2 regions of the Microbulbifer sp. genome follow, and region 1 is predicted to be linked to the other one. Evidence: predicted binding sites of a transcription regulator. Region 1 holds the regulator's gene; the other holds the start of a gene.

Region 1 (7,538 bases):
CCGCAGGCGCCGCCAATATCGGCGGCCTTTTGCAGTACCTGGGAGGACTCCTTCGAGAGGTCCAGGCCGACGAGAATGTGCTTGTAGCTGGCCATAGGCGTTCCGCTCCATGTCTGAACAATAGAACCTGAATCGGTGACTTCATGACGGCGCAGAGCACAAGCTCTTGACGCCACAGCGAATTTTCCTCAGTCGGCCGTAATCCCTGATACGCCACTCCTTCGGAAAATCCACTGTGACATCAATATCTTGCACTCTGCATCCGCCTTGAAGTCACCGATTCAGGTTGAAGTCTACTTTTAAAAAAAGGTTCTTGACAGAGGCGGCGCCGGGCGACGCAAAATAGGCGCCTTATCCCACCAACAAGGAGTGGTTATGACCGGCTGGTTACCCCTCATTATTATTCTCTTTGCTGTCGTTTTGGTGGTGGGACCGGTGATGTGGCTGAAGCCCAGCGCCCGGGACCAGCGCCTGGCCGCACTGCGCAGCCGCGCCTCCCGGGAGGGGCTGACTGTGCAGATGAAATCCCTGCCGGCGGCGGAAGGGCAGGGCAGCGCGGCGGTGTACTTCACCCGCTGGGGAGACACCCGCCGCCTGCAGACCGGCTGGGTACTGGAGCGGCAGCGGGGCGACCACGAGATGAATTTCGCCGGGCACTGGGACTGGCGCAACGGCCGCGCCGCGCCGCAGGCTGCCTGGGGACCGCTGCGTGAATTGCTGGCCGCGCTGCCGGAGGATGCCATCGCGATTGTCGGCGCCGAGACCGGGCTGGGGGTGCAGTGGCGGGAATCCTCTGGAGACCGGGGAATGACGGCGCTGGAAAAAGCCCTGGAGGCGTCGCGCCGGCCAATAGAGGAAGCGATAAGACAGCCGCGAAACAGCACCCAATAGGCCGAATAACCATTCTGTGGGCGTGGTTATTGGTCTCGTCAGGAGCCCGCGCTGATGGCGGCCAGCGGCTGCTCCTACAAGATTGTCTATACCCTGGAAAGGTGAGAAAACGGGGTGTTGCGCAACAGTAATTTGCGCCGCTCGCTTGACCGCACCCGGGGCGGAGCTTATATATTCGCGCAGCGCTGGCCTTTGCCAAAGGCTGCCAAGGCTTGCGAAAGCAGTAAATTTTCTATTTAAAATCAAATACTTATGGGTAAATCACTGGTCATCGTCGAATCGCCGGCCAAAGCGAAAACCATCAACAAGTATCTCGGAAAGGACTTTGTAGTGAAGTCCAGCGTCGGCCATATTCGCGATTTGCCCACCGGCGGCGGAAACCGGCAGCCGGTAGACGCGAAGGAGCGCGCGCGCCGCGCCGCGGAGACCCGCAAGCTTTCACCGGAGGCCAAGGAGGCCTACAAGCGCAAGAAAAACCGCGAGCAGCTGATCAAGCGCATGGGCATAGACCCGGAACACAACTGGGCCGCCCACTACGAAATCCTGCCCGGCAAGGAAAAAGTGGTGAGCGAACTGCGCAAGCTCGCCGCCAATGCCGACCATATCTACCTGGCTACGGATTTGGACCGCGAGGGAGAGGCGATCGCCTGGCACCTGCGCGAGTCCATCGGCGGCGACGAGGGCCGCTATCGCCGGGTGGTGTTCAACGAGATCACCAAGTCCGCGATCCAGGAAGCCTTCAAGAGTCCGGGCCCGCTCAATATCAACCGGGTCAACGCCCAGCAGGCGCGCCGCTTCCTCGATCGCATTGTCGGCTACATGGTCTCGCCGCTGCTGTGGGAGAAAGTGGCCCGCGGCCTGTCCGCGGGGAGGGTGCAGTCGGTGGCGGTGCGCCTGGTGGTGGAGCGGGAGCGGGAGATTCGCGCCTTTGTCCCCGAGGAGTACTGGACCCTCGCCGCGGATACCGAAACCGCCAAGGCAGACCCGCTGCGCCTGGATGTCAAAAAGCAGGCCGGTGAAGCCTTTCGCCCGGTCAACGAGGAGCAGGCCAGCGCCGCGGTCAAGGCCCTGCGGTCGAGCGAGTTCAAAGTCACCGCGCGGGACGACAAGCCCACCAGCTCCAAGCCTTCGGCACCGTTTATCACCTCCACCCTGCAGCAGGCGGCGAGCAACCGCCTGGGTTTCAGCGTCAAGAAAACCATGATGCTGGCGCAGCGCCTGTACGAGGCCGGGCATATTACCTATATGCGAACCGACTCCACCAACCTGAGTGCGGAGGCGGTTGAATCGGTGCGCGAATTTATCGGCGAGAGCTACGGCGATAAATACCTGCCGGAAAAGCCCAACAGCTACAGCAGCAAGGAGGGCGCCCAGGAGGCCCACGAGGCGATCCGCCCCTCGAACGTGCGTATGCAGCCGAATATGCTCTCCGGCGTCGAGCGCGATGCCGAGCGCCTGTACAACCTGATCTGGCAGCAGTTCGTGGCTTGCCAGATGACCCCGGCGCAGTTCACTTCCACCTCGGTGGTGGTTACCGCCGGCGACTTCGAGCTGCGTGCCCGCGGGCGCGTGATCCGTTTCGACGGTTTTTTGAAAGTGGCGCCGCCGGTCAGCAAGAAAGACGAAGACCTGGTGTTACCGGATGTGAAAGTGGGAGAGAAACTCTCCCTGAAAAAACTGGATCCGAAACAGCATTTCACTAAACCGCCGGCGCGCTACAGCGAGGCGGCACTGGTGAAAGAACTGGAGAAGCGCGGTATCGGCCGTCCCTCCACTTACGCTTCGATCATCTCCACCATCCAGGACCGCGGCTACGTCCGCCTGGAAAACAGGCGCTTCTACGCGGAAAAAATGGGGGACATTGTCACCGACCGCCTCAGCGAGAGTTTCAAGAACCTGATGGATTACGGTTTTACCGCCAACCTGGAGGAATCCCTGGACACGGTGGCGGAGGGAGACAAGGGTTGGAAAGAACTGCTCGACGAATTCTATAGGGACTTCTCCGCGCGCCTGGAAAAGGCCCAGGCCGCCGAGGGCGGCATGCGCCGCAATGCGCCCACGGACACCGATATCCAGTGCAACAAGTGCGGCCGGCATATGCAGATCCGCACCGGCTCCACCGGCGTCTTCCTCGGCTGCTCCGGTTACGGGTTGCCTCCCAAGGAGCGCTGCACCAACACCATGAACCTGGTCCCTGGCGAAGAGGCCGTGGACGCGGACAAGGATGAAGAAGCGGAATCCCGCCAGTTGCGCGACAAGCGCCGCTGTTCCAAGTGTGGCACCGCCATGGACAGCTACCTGCTGGACGAGCAGCGCAAGCTGCATATCTGCGGCAACAACCCGGATTGCAACGGCTACGAGGTGGAGAAGGGCACTTTCAAGATCAAGGGCTACGATGGCCCGGTGATCGAGTGCGACAAGTGCGGCAGCGATATGCAGTTGAAGTCCGGTCGTTTCGGCAAGTACTTCGGCTGCACCAGCGAGGAGTGCAAGAACACCCGTAAACTGCTCAAGAACGGCCAGCCGGCACCACCGAAAATGGACCCGGTGCCCATGCCCGAGCTCCCCTGCCAGAAAGTGGACGACCACTATATTCTGCGCGACGGCGCCTCGGGCCTGTTCCTCGCCGCCAGCCAGTTCCCGAAGAACCGCGAGACCCGCGCGCCACTGGTGAAAGAACTGTTGCCGCACAAAAGTGAGATCGATCCCAAATACAGTTTCCTGTTTTCGGCGCCCACGGAGGACGACAAGGGGCGGGATACGGTGGTGCGTTTCAGCCGCAAGACCCAGGAGCAGTACGTGCAGTCCGAGGAAGAGGGCAAGGCTACCGGCTGGCGGGCTTTTTATCGCGACGGCAAGTGGCAGATCGAGGCCGGAAGCAGTGGTACCGCGCGCAAGCCGGCGCGCAAGAAAGCGGCCGCGCGCAAATGAGCAATCCCTATACCGGCGCCGTGGCGTCCGCTCTGCGTAAAAGCCAACTGCTCCTGGAAGGAGAGAGTGGGCCCGTGTTGCGGCAGGCGGCGGTGCAGGAGGGAGCGGTGATGCAGTTGTGGCGCGCCTACCGGGCCTTTCTCTGCGAACTGGCTTTTCAGTTGCAGCTGGGTTGTGAGCCCGAATCCGCTTCCGAACTCAAGGAGCGGGCCGCCGCCCGCGGTACGGCCTGTGCGGAGGCTGTCGAGCTGCTGGAGCTGCTCGGGGACTCCGGCAGTTGGCTGTCGCAACTGCAGGCCGCCTGGTTGCAGCTGTGGAAATTCTCCGGCGGAAGGAACGAAGGAAATGGCGGGAACGATAACTTGATTCCGTTGCAAAATCTGTCCGCTGCCGAAATCCCGGCTCTCAGTGAAGAGCGTTTGCAAGTATGGCGTACCGCGCTGGTGGAGCTGGTGCGGCGTCAGCGCGCACATATGGAAGAGTGGTAATCCAGAAGACAGAGATCAGATATCAGGTTTTGTCAGAAGGGACGAAACTGTCCTCTGACTTCTGGTTGCTGGCCTCTGTATGTTACCCTGCACACAAATTGATGTAGCGGGAGAAGAATATGTCCTCCGAGACTTTTGAAATTGTCGAATTGGCCAATGGCGACGTGGCACTGCGCCGTGCCGGCCACCGGGAGGACCCGCTGGTGCGTATCCATTTCTCCAGCGAGAGCCTGGATTTCATACGCGAACACAAAATCGCCATCGCCCGGGCCATGCTGGAGGCCGGCATAGAGGCTGTACAGAATATCGACGATATGGAGCCGGGTTATTTCGATGAAGACGAAGAGGTGACCCCGGTCAATCACACGGTTCATTGAATGCGGAATGACACTTTCCTGTAGGCGCGGCTCTTGGCCGCGATCTTACTTTTGGGGTGCCCGGAACGATTGATCAGTAGTCACTGAACTCCCTCGCAGCACGACGTCCGATCGCGTATTTGTGAAGCTCGTCCCAGTGCTTCACCCCTTCGGGGCAGCCTTCGGCTGTGCAAGTCTGCTCCTGGCAGATTTGTCCACATTCATTATTCCGCATTCATCTAAGAGCCTGTTTGAGTTCTCCGGAATTCCAGGCCGCAGTGCGAGGCCGGATGGGGTGCCTCTTTCCCGGACACGGGCTGGGCGCCCCCCCTTAAATACATCCCTGTACGCTCTCCACGGCCATCCATGGCAGTGAAAGGTCCCGGAAAGAGGCACCCCATCCGGCCCGGAGAGTTTTGTGCAAGATTCCAAACAGGCTCTAAGGGCTCTGCCTGATCACTCCCACCGCCAGTCCTTCGATGGCGAAACGCTTGTCCCGCATATCCACCTGAATCACTTCGAAGTCCTCGTTTTCCGGCAATAGCTGCACCGTGGCTTGATTGCCTTTGCGGCGGAAGCGTTTGACGGTGACTTCATCCTCGATCCGCGCCACCACTATCTGGCCGTTGCGCACTTGGTCTGTGCGCTGTACCGCAAGCAGGTCGCCATCCAGTATGCCGGCGTCGCGCATGCTCATGCCGTGTACCCGCAGCAGGTAGTCCGCCGGGGGATGAAAGAAGTCTACGGGAAGGTCGCAGTAGTCTTCGATGTTCTCCTCAGCGAGGATCGGGTTGCCGGCGGCTACACGCCCTACGATCGGCAGGCCCGGTTGATAATCCGGGATGCGGATTCCCCGCGAGGCACCCGCCACCATCTCGATCGCGCCTTTGCGCGCCAGTGCCTTCAAGTGTTCTTCCGCGGCGTTGGGGGAGCGAAAGCCCAGTTCCTGGGCAATCTCCGCGCGCGTGGGTGGATAGCCGGTTTCCTCCAGGTAGGCCTTGATCAGTTCGAGTACCTGGGCCTGGCGTGCAGTTAGATTGGTCATAGGGTCACCTGAGGTTGCTCTGTATTTATATACAGTTGCTGGGATTATATACAGATTTGCCTTCTGCGCAATCCTTGTGCCGGTGGATGGCCGGCAACGCCATTGTCGCCATAGGCTGCTATAAGTAGATAGGGGGAGAGAATGACTGGTTGAAAGAGATACGCGACAAATAAAAGGAAAGAAAATGCTGGACGCAAAAATGCCGGAAGCCTGGCGGGTACTGCGGATACAGTCCGAGCTGGTGGATGGAATTGAACGACTGATTGCGCTCACCGGTTCCGTGACAGTATTCGGCAGTGCGCGCTTCACAGAGGATTCCCCGGAATATCAGCAGGGAGTCAGGCTGGGGGAGTTGCTGGCCGCGGAGGGCATACCGGTGATGACCGGTGGCGGCCCGGGGATCATGGAGGCCTGCAATCGCGGCGCCTTGCCCCAGCGCGGCGTCTCCATTGGCCTCAACATCGAACTGCCGTTCGAGCAGGTGGCTAACCCCTATCAGGACATCAGTCTCAACTTCCGCTATTTCTTTGTGCGCAAGTTTATGTTCGTTAAGCATGCGGTTGGTTTTGTGGGTATGCCCGGCGGCTACGGCACCCTGGACGAACTGTTCGAGGCGCTGACCCTGGTTCAGACGCAGAAGGTGCGGCGTTTTCCCATCGTACTGGTGGGCAAGCGCTATTGGGCCGGACTGCACGGCTGGCTGATGGACACGGTGCTGGAGAGCGGCTGCATCGACGCCTCGGACCTGGACTTGTTCAGCATCGTGGATACCGTGGAGGAGGCGTCGGAGATCATTATCGATTACATCAGGGGGCGGGAAGCGTGACGCGAACCTCCGGTTTTCACTCTCTTTGCAAGGAGCCTCAGGGTGACTCGTCCGTCCCCTCGAAAGGCTCCCCCTCCACGTAGTCGAGTGGGTTGGTGTCCTCGGGTACGCTGAAGCCCCGCGCATTCGGTGACTGGTCGTCCACAGTTAGGCCGAAGGCCGCGTTGGCGTCCTCCGGCTCTGCCGCCGGCACCAAGGGCATCTCCCGCCACTGTTCCCAGTCGAACTCATCCAGGGTGCCGTCGGCGTATTGGACTTCGATGGTATCGTCCACCGCGACTACTTCGAACAGCAGGCCGCCGTCGATATTCTCGAACCAGCTGCCGATTTCCGGTCGTTTCTGAGTCATGGCAACCCTTCTCCTCGATTCTTCCTTTCAATTTAATGTCCGCGCCGCCGGTTCAACACTGCCAGCGGCGCCAGTTGGCGCGGAATATGCTAATCTGCCTTTCCACCAAACAACTGTTTTAATTGTTGGTTCGAATTCCTATGAGCCAGACGGATACGGTCGGCCGGATATTGGACGCCGCCGAGGTACTCTTTGCCGAGCGCGGCTTTACCGAAACCTCCCTGCGTACCATCACCAGCACCGCCGGGGTCAACCTCGCCGCAGTAAATTACCACTTTGGATCAAAAAAAGAACTGATTCAGGCGGTCTTCGAGCGCTTTCTGACGCCTTTTACCGCCAGTCTTGCTGGTGAACTGGATCGTCGTGAGGCAGCGGGCCAGCGGCTGACGGTGGAAGAGCTGCTGGAGAGTCTCTACCGGGTGGGGCTCGGCAGCCTGGCGGCGGAGGGGCGCGACCCACAGCGCTTCATGCGCCTGCTGGGGCTGGCTTACTCCCAGTCCCAGGGGCACCTGCGCCGCTATATCGTCTCCCGCTACGGCGACAGTTACCACCGTTTCGCCGGACTACTGGAGAGAGCACTGCCGCACCTGGACCCGGTGAGCTTCTACTGGCGCCTCTACTTCATGCTGGGCGCCACCGTATTTACCCTGTC
Region 2 (7,538 bases), on a different contig from region 1:
CGAAGACAGAAGCCCGATCACCCAGGATATGAGCCGCTACCTGCCGCACGCCATCGTCAGCTAGCCGTTTTGTAGGGTGCGCCTCGCGCACCGTTCCAGAGCTGGGGTGGGTATCGTGTCCAGCGGTGCGCACGGTGCACCCTACGGCTCTGCCAAAACTCCCTCCGCCACCAGCTTTTCAATTTTCTGCTGCAGCTGCTCGTAGGTAAACGGCTTCTGGATACAGTCGAGGATGCCGTCGGCGAGAATTTCCTGCACCTTGCTTTCCATACTGTAGCCGGTGGCGAGGATCGCGCGGATCTCCGGGTTGATGCGCTTGAGAAAAGCGAACAGCTGCTGGCCGTCCATCTTCGGCATGATCATATCCAGCAGCACCAGGTCGATTTCGCGGTAGTGTTGCCGGTAGTGGTTGATCGCCTCTTCCGCAGCGGCAAAAGTCTCCACGCTGTGGCCGTGCATTTCGAACAGAGTTTTCGAATAGCTGCGCACTATGGCTTCGTCATCCACCAGCATAATGCGGATTTTTCGCTCCCTGGGCGATTCCGCCGCGCCTGTCCGCGGCTGCCCGGCTCCGTCCCTGATAACGGGCAGGTAGAGATCGAAGCTGCTGCCCTGGCCCTCGCTGCTGCGGCAACGGATGGCGCCTTTGTGCAGGTGGGTGGTGCCGTAGACCGCCGCCAGGCCCAGACCGGCCCCGCGGCCGCTTTCCTTGGTGGTGAAAAACGGCTCGAAGATGCGCCGGCGTATTTCCGCCGACATCCCGGTACCGCTATCGCTGACATTGATCAGCAGGTACTGGCCCGGGGCGATTTCGAAATCGGAAATGGTGATTTCCTCACTCACTGACACGTTGCTGGTGGAGAAGCGCAGGGAGCCCCCCTCGGGCATGGCATCCTTGGCATTGATCCCCAGGTTGAGCAGCGCGCTTTTCAGCTGTGCCGGGTCGCCCATCACATGGGGGCGGCTGGCATCCAGCTGCTGCTCGATGTAAATGCGCCGGTCGATGGTGCGCTCCAGCATGGCGCAGACATCGCGGATAATTTCGTGGGTATTGCACTCGGTGAGCTGGTAGGAGCCTTTGCGGGCAAAAGTCAGTAGCTGTTTGGTCAGTTCCGCGGCGTGGTGGGCGGTGGTGAGAATGTTGTTGGCGTATTCGGTGATGCGGAAGTCGTCGGTGATCTGGTGGATCACTTCCGCGTAGCCGCTGATACCGTGAATCATATTATTGAAATCGTGGGCTATGCCACCGGCCAGTTCGCCGATGGCCTGCATTTTTTGCGCCTGGCGCAGCTCTTCCTCCAGCAGGCGCTGCTTGGTGATATCGCTGCCGATGCTGAGTACGCCGATGGTCTCGCCCCTGTCATCGGTCAGTATCTTGTTGGTCCAGGCCACCCATACGCGCCTGCCACTCTTGGTGACATTTTCATTGACGTTGTAGCGGTGTTCTTCCGGGTGGTTGCCGATGTCCTCCATCAATGGGCGCAGGTCGCGGCCGGTACTTTCACTGGTGGGAACAACGGTGCCCACCACGTGGCGGCCGATGATTTCGTCTTCCGTGTAGCCGAAAAACTGCTGGGCGTACTCGTTGAAGAAAGTGATGACGCCGTTCTGGTCCCAGCGGATGATAATGGAATTGGCGTGCTCGACCAGTTCCCGATAGCGCTCCTCGCTCTTGCGCAGGGCCTGGTAGATTTCCAGGGAATCCCGCGAGGGGGGAGGGGGTTCCGCGATGGTTTTTGTGGAAACGGTATTGATTTTATTGTTTGCCATCGATCCATCCTGGATATGCCGTTCGCAAGGATTGCACCACGCTGACCGGGAAATGTCTAGAGCAATAGTCCATAAAAGAGCTATAATTTTCTTTTCACGGGAAAAATGCCTATGCCGCCGATGAACTCTACAGAACAGCAGCAGGTGCTGGTGCGACTGGGAGAGCGTTTCCGTCGCCTGCGCCTGGCCCGCAATATTTCCCAGGAGGCACTGGCCGAGAATTCCGGCGTGGGCCTCAGCACCTTGAAGCGGTTCGAGAGCGGGCGGGGCTGCAACCTGGCGGCGCTGGTACAACTGCTGGCGGCACTGGGGCACCTCGGTGAACTGGAATCATTTTTTGCACAATTGGCGGAGAGGGGAGAAGGCGTGTCACCTACCGATGGCGACACGCGTCGGAGGGCATCCTCACCGCGCAAATACAGTTCGTCGTAAATAGGAACAGGTTGGCAGTTTTGGTAATGGCGGCATAAGCACTTCCTGTTAGCATGTGCGTACAATATCAATAACCGGATAATCGCTATGCAGTTGTACGCTCGTTGCATTGCAGCCGCCCTGTGCGCCGCAATGTTTCTGGCCGGGTGCGGGGAGGACAAAAAAGGCGGGGAACCCGCGGATTTCGCCCGCCAGCAGGCCTTTCCCTCCACCTACTCCGTCACCCAATCCCGACCGGTGCTGATCGTCGGGGCCACTCTGCTCACCGGTACCGGCGAGCAACTGGAAAATACCGACCTGCTGCTGCAGGACGGCGCGATCGCGGAGATCGGTGAGGGGCTGAAAGCGCCCGAGGGTGCGTTGCTGGTGAACGGCAGCGGCAAATGGGTGACCCCGGGTATTATCGACGTGCACTCCCACCTGGGCGACTACCCGGCGCCGGCCATCGAGTCTTCCCAGGACGGCAATGAAATGACCTCGCCGAACACCGCCGAGGTGTGGGCGGAGCACTCGGTGTGGACCCAGGACCCGCAATTCGCCCTGGCCCTGGCCGGCGGCGTGACCACCCTGCAGATACTGCCGGGTTCCGCCAACCTGTTCGGCGGCCGCGGAGTGACCCTGAAAAACGTGCCCGGCCGCCGGGTACAGGACATGAAGTTCCCCGGCGCTCCCTACGGCCTGAAGATGGCCTGCGGCGAGAACCCCAAGCGGGTCTACGGCGGCAAGGGAACCGCGCCTTCCACTCGCATGGGCAATGTGGCCGGCTACCGCAAGGCCTGGATCGCCGCGGCCAACTACAGGAAAACGTGGGAAGGCTACGAGAAGAACGGCGGTGACAAGCCGGAGCGCGACCTGGAACTGGAGACCCTGGCCGGCGTACTCAACGGCGACATCCTCGTGCACAACCACTGCTACCGTGGTGAGGAGATGGCGATCATGATGGATATCGCCAGGGAGTTCGGTTTCCAGATTTCCACCTTCCACCACGCGGTGGAGGCCTACAAGGTGGCGGACCTGCTGGCGGAGAACAACGTCTGCGCGGCCATGTGGGCCGACTGGTGGGGCTTCAAGCACGAGGCCTTCGATATGACCGAGGCCAATATCGCCATCGTCGACCAGGCTGAGGCCTGCGCGATGATCCACTCGGATTCCGCCGTGGGCATCCAGCGCCTCAACCAGGAGGTGGCCAAAGCCATGACCGCGGGGCGGCGGGCCGGTTTCGATATCGGACCCGGGGATGCGGTGGTGTGGATGACCCTCAACCCCGCCAAGGCCCTGGGCATCGACGAGCGGACCGGCAGCCTGGAGAAGGGCAAGATGGCGGATGTGGTGCTCTGGTCCGGCAACCCCTTCAGCGTTTACACCAAGGCGGAAATGGTGTTTATCGACGGCGAACTGATGTACGACCGCGCGGATAAGGCGCGCCAGCCCCACAGCGATTTCGAGCTGGGAATCCTGAACGCGGAGGGAGAGCGGCTGTGAAAAAGATAGCGAAACACAAAGCGGCCATCTGCACTCTGTTCCTGGGCCTGGTCATGCCCCTTGCGCAGGCGGAAACCCTGTTGATCAAAGGCGGCAAGGTGCACACCCTGTCCGATGCCGGCAGTTTCGAGCAGGCGGATATCCTGGTCCGCGACGGCCGCGTGGAAGCGGTGGGCCCGTCCCTGGGCGACGGTGCCGACCGGGTGATCGATGCCGCCGGCAAAGTGGTGACCCCGGGAGTGATCGCGCCGGTATCGGAACTGGGACTCACCGAGATCGGTGCCGCCAGCGCCACCAACGACTACGCGGTGACCGGCGAGAGCATCGGCAGCGCCTTCGACCCGCTGCCCGCCTACAACCCCAAATCCACCCTGATCCCCTTCAACCGCGCCGGCGGCGTCACCCGTGCGCTGGTGCTACCGGGTATCCAGCTGTGGGGCGACACTGCCGCCAACCCCCAGCGGGTTTTCGCCGGGCGCAGTTTTGCGATCAGGCTGGACGGCGGTTTCGACAGCGTGGTGGCCACCGACCTGGGGCAGAGGGCCTACCTGGGTGAGGCCGGCGGACAACTCGCCGGTGGCAGCCGCGCCAGCGCCTACGCCAAGGTGAAAAATGCCCTGGAGGAGGCGCGGGAGTACCGGGCCAACCGGGATGCGATCCGCCGCGGCGAGTGGCGGGAGCTGAACCATTCCCTCGCCGATCTGGAGGCGTTGCAGCCGTTGCTCGGGGGAGAGCAGCCGCTGGTGGTCACTGTCAACAGGGCCAGCGATATACTGCAGGCCATCCAGTTGGCCGGGGAATTCGGTCTGAAGCTGGTGGTACTCGGTGGGGCCGAGGGCTGGATGGTCGCCGATCAGTTGGCGGAGGCCGGGGTGCCGGTAATTGTCGACGCACAGAACAATCTGCCCATCTCTTTCGAGAGCCTGGGCGCGCGGCTGGACAACGCGGCACAGATGAAGCGCGCGGGCGTGACTGTGCTGATCAGCGGCCCGGACTACGCCTCCACCCACAATGTCTATCTGTCCCGCCAGTCCGCGGGCAACGCTGTGGCCAATGGTCTGCCCTACGAGGACGCGCTCAAGTCCATCAGCGCCAATGTGGCGGAGGTGTTCGGTATCGAGGGCGGTACCATCGAACCGGGGGCGGTGGCAGATATCGTGGTGTGGAGCGGCGATCCCCTGGAAGTTACCAGCTATGCGGAAGAGGTGCTGATCGACGGTAAACTCCAGTCGCTGGTCAACCGCTCCACCCGCCTGCGCGACCGCTACCTGAGGCCGCAGCAGGGGCATGACTTCGGTTACAAGTTTTGATTTAAGAGTACCCTCTCAATTGTGATCGTAGGGTACGCCGTGCGCACCATAGTTGGATTGGTAACGACTTCAGCCTCTTTCCGGTGCGCGCGGCGCACCCTACACACAAACCCTTTTAGCAGGAGAATATAAATGGCCAATATCACAGCCCTCTACGCCGGCCTTTGCGGAATTCTGGTGATCGCCCTGGCATTTCGCGTAGTGCAGTTCCGCCGCAGTGGCAAGGTGGGCCTCGGCACCGGCGGGGACCCCGATAACGAAGTCCGTGTGCGCGTCCACGCCAACGCCGTCGAATATATCCCCCTGGCATTGATACTGATGCTGATTGCGGAGCTGGGTGGGCTTGCCGCATTCTGGCTGCATATTTTGGGTGGTGTCTTTGTGCTGGCGCGCCTGGTGCACGCTATTGGTTTTACCGCCAGTGGCGGTGGTTATCATCCGGGACGTTTCTGGGGTACCGCGCTCAGTTGGGTGGTGATACTGGTCCTGGCTGCCATCGATATAGGGCTCGCAGTGAAAAACCTGTAGGGGCGTTCGTGCAACTGTGCCGATCGCGGCCAACGGCGGATGGCCGCCCCGCCGCTCCTACATGGAGTAGAAAATGGGATAGGGAAATGGGATCGGCAACAAAAAAGCCCGGCGCGAGCCGGGCAGATACAGGGATGGAATCGTAAAAATTTACTGAATCTACTGATTGGCGGCCAGGGAAGTAACATGCTCTTCGCTGGTTTCATCCTGCTGTTCGGATTCCCTTTCATTGGATTCCCTTTCATTGGATTCCCTTTCATTGGTTTCCCTTCCGTCGGATTCCAGCAGCACTTCCGGCTTGCCCTTACAGGCCTTGGCCAAGTCGTCCCGGCGTTTCGCCAGCAGCAGCCCGATTTCTTCGCCGGCCTCTTCGGAGATACCGTCAATATGACGCTCGATCAACGAGGTAATATTGGCGGCCAGTTCCAGCATCTTATCGTGTTCTTCCGCATCTTTTTTGTTGTCGAACATTGCTCCGTCTCTATCGCATTTCCACACAGCTACTACGGCCATTCTGCGCCTCCAGTATTTTTAAGAATTTGTTAACGCGTTTTGTCTGTATGAATGTACAGTATCTGTGTAAGCGTTCAGTGTCAACCGGAAAGTAGAATTTGTCGACGGTGCGACAAGTGGAGCGGGGCGTGCGTTGAGCGGTCCGCGCAAAGAGGCGGCAGCTGCCATAATAGGCTCAGTGGCGGGCTGCCTCCCCCCCAAAGGGTGGTCCGCCACGACCCCGCAGTAAGACGTTTAGGCCCGCAGTGCGGGCCTTCTTTTTTTGTGTTGTGCCGAACGGGCTCAGAGTGTCAGCACCAGCCGTGCCGCCAGCCCCAGCAGCAGGATACCGAACAGCTGTTGCAGGCGATGCCCGAGCGAGTTGCCGACCCAGTTGCGATTGCGTCCGGCGAAGACTGCCAAAGTGATCAGGCAGTACCAGGCGGCGTCGATACCCGCCGCCATTGCGGCCATTCCCAGTTTGGTGGTGAGCGCCTGTTGTTCCGTCACGAACTGGCTGAACAGGGCGGTAAAGAACACGGCCACCTTGGGGTTGAAGAATGCCACCCCGAATCCCTGCAGCGCGGAGCGGCCCGCTGACTGGTGCGGAGCGGGAATGCTGGCCGCCGCGGGGTTCGGCGCCGGTGCGCGCAGGGCCTTCCAGCCCAAATAGATCAACATGGCCGCGCCGGCCCACTGCAGTATGGTGAACACCAGTGGCGAGCGGGTGATCAGCACCGCCAGGCCAAAGGCAGTGAGCCCTGCGTAAACGGCAATGGCGGCGCCGTGGGCCATGGCGCAGGCAAAACCCTGGCGGGGGCCGGAAGCGGCGCTGCGCAGTACGATCAACAGGCTGGGACCGGGGGACATGGCGCCCAGGGCGCAGATTCCGGCCAGGGACAACCAGGCGAGCCAATCCATCAGAAACCCCCTCCTTTTTCCAGCCATTTCTGCTCCGCCGGGGTGGATTCCCGCCCCAGTGCCGCGTTGCGGTGGGGATAGCGGCCGAATTCCTCGATGACCTCGCGGTGGGCAAGGGCGTACTGGTAGAACTTCTCCGCCTGGGCGGCGCCCTCCGCGCCGTTCAGGTAGTCGCGGCGCAGCCTGTCGAAGTAAGCCACCGATCGCGCCTGCATCTCCGGAGTCTCCCCGTGCTCCAGGGGCATACCGAGGAAGGCGCGCTGGTAGAGGCCCAGCTTGCGCTCGTCGCCGCGTTCGATCACCGCCAGGGTGGTGTCACGGGCCAGGGCATCGCCGGCGTAGGCCCGGGTGGCGCCGCGGTAGATGTTGCGGGTGAACTGGTCGCACAGCAGCACCAGGGCCAGCTCCCCCTCCAGACTCTGGCGCCAGCGGGCCAGTTCCCCGGCCAGGGCGGCCTCCACCTGCGCGCCGAAGTCCTCCTCTATCTGGCTGTCGAAACTGCTGTCGCCGGAAAACCACCGCCGGCGGTACTCGGGGGCGGGTACGGCGTCGAGCTGCGCCCGGCCGAACCAGAAAGTCAGTACGTCTGCGGGTTCTGTCATT

Evidence for each region. Region 1 encodes LexA, which represses DNA repair genes until DNA is damaged. Its sites were predicted from a motif close to ACTGTNTNTANANACAGT; they were not measured.
Region 2: a site for LexA is predicted at 6,078-6,095, ahead of ACRC0P_RS11345 (YebG family protein). Genes of this name have one in related genera too.

Annotation. Positions count from the first base shown of each region.
Region 1 is NZ_JBOFOC010000169.1:14,607-22,144, forward strand. Features, by position in the region: gene ACRC0P_RS16320 (universal stress protein) at 1-95, opposite strand, end outside; gene ACRC0P_RS16325 (hypothetical protein) at 376-891, shown strand; gene topA (type I DNA topoisomerase) at 1,144-3,822, shown strand; gene ACRC0P_RS16335 (DUF6586 family protein) at 3,819-4,310, shown strand; gene ACRC0P_RS16340 (hypothetical protein) at 4,430-4,687, shown strand; gene lexA (transcriptional repressor LexA) at 5,106-5,711, opposite strand; gene ACRC0P_RS16350 (TIGR00730 family Rossman fold protein) at 5,896-6,537, shown strand; gene ACRC0P_RS16355 (DUF6763 family protein) at 6,575-6,886, opposite strand; gene ACRC0P_RS16360 (TetR/AcrR family transcriptional regulator) at 7,027-7,538, shown strand, end outside.
Region 2 is NZ_JBOFOC010000106.1:9,299-16,836, forward strand. Features, by position in the region: gene ACRC0P_RS11315 (glutathionylspermidine synthase family protein) at 1-64, shown strand, start outside; gene ACRC0P_RS11320 (hybrid sensor histidine kinase/response regulator) at 142-1,770, opposite strand; gene ACRC0P_RS11325 (helix-turn-helix domain-containing protein) at 1,882-2,202, shown strand; gene ACRC0P_RS11330 (amidohydrolase) at 2,290-3,684, shown strand; gene ACRC0P_RS11335 (amidohydrolase family protein) at 3,681-4,994, shown strand; gene ACRC0P_RS11340 (MAPEG family protein) at 5,127-5,522, shown strand; gene ACRC0P_RS11345 (YebG family protein) at 5,682-5,993, opposite strand; gene ACRC0P_RS11350 (LysE family translocator) at 6,318-6,935, opposite strand; gene ACRC0P_RS11355 (DUF924 family protein) at 6,935-7,537, opposite strand.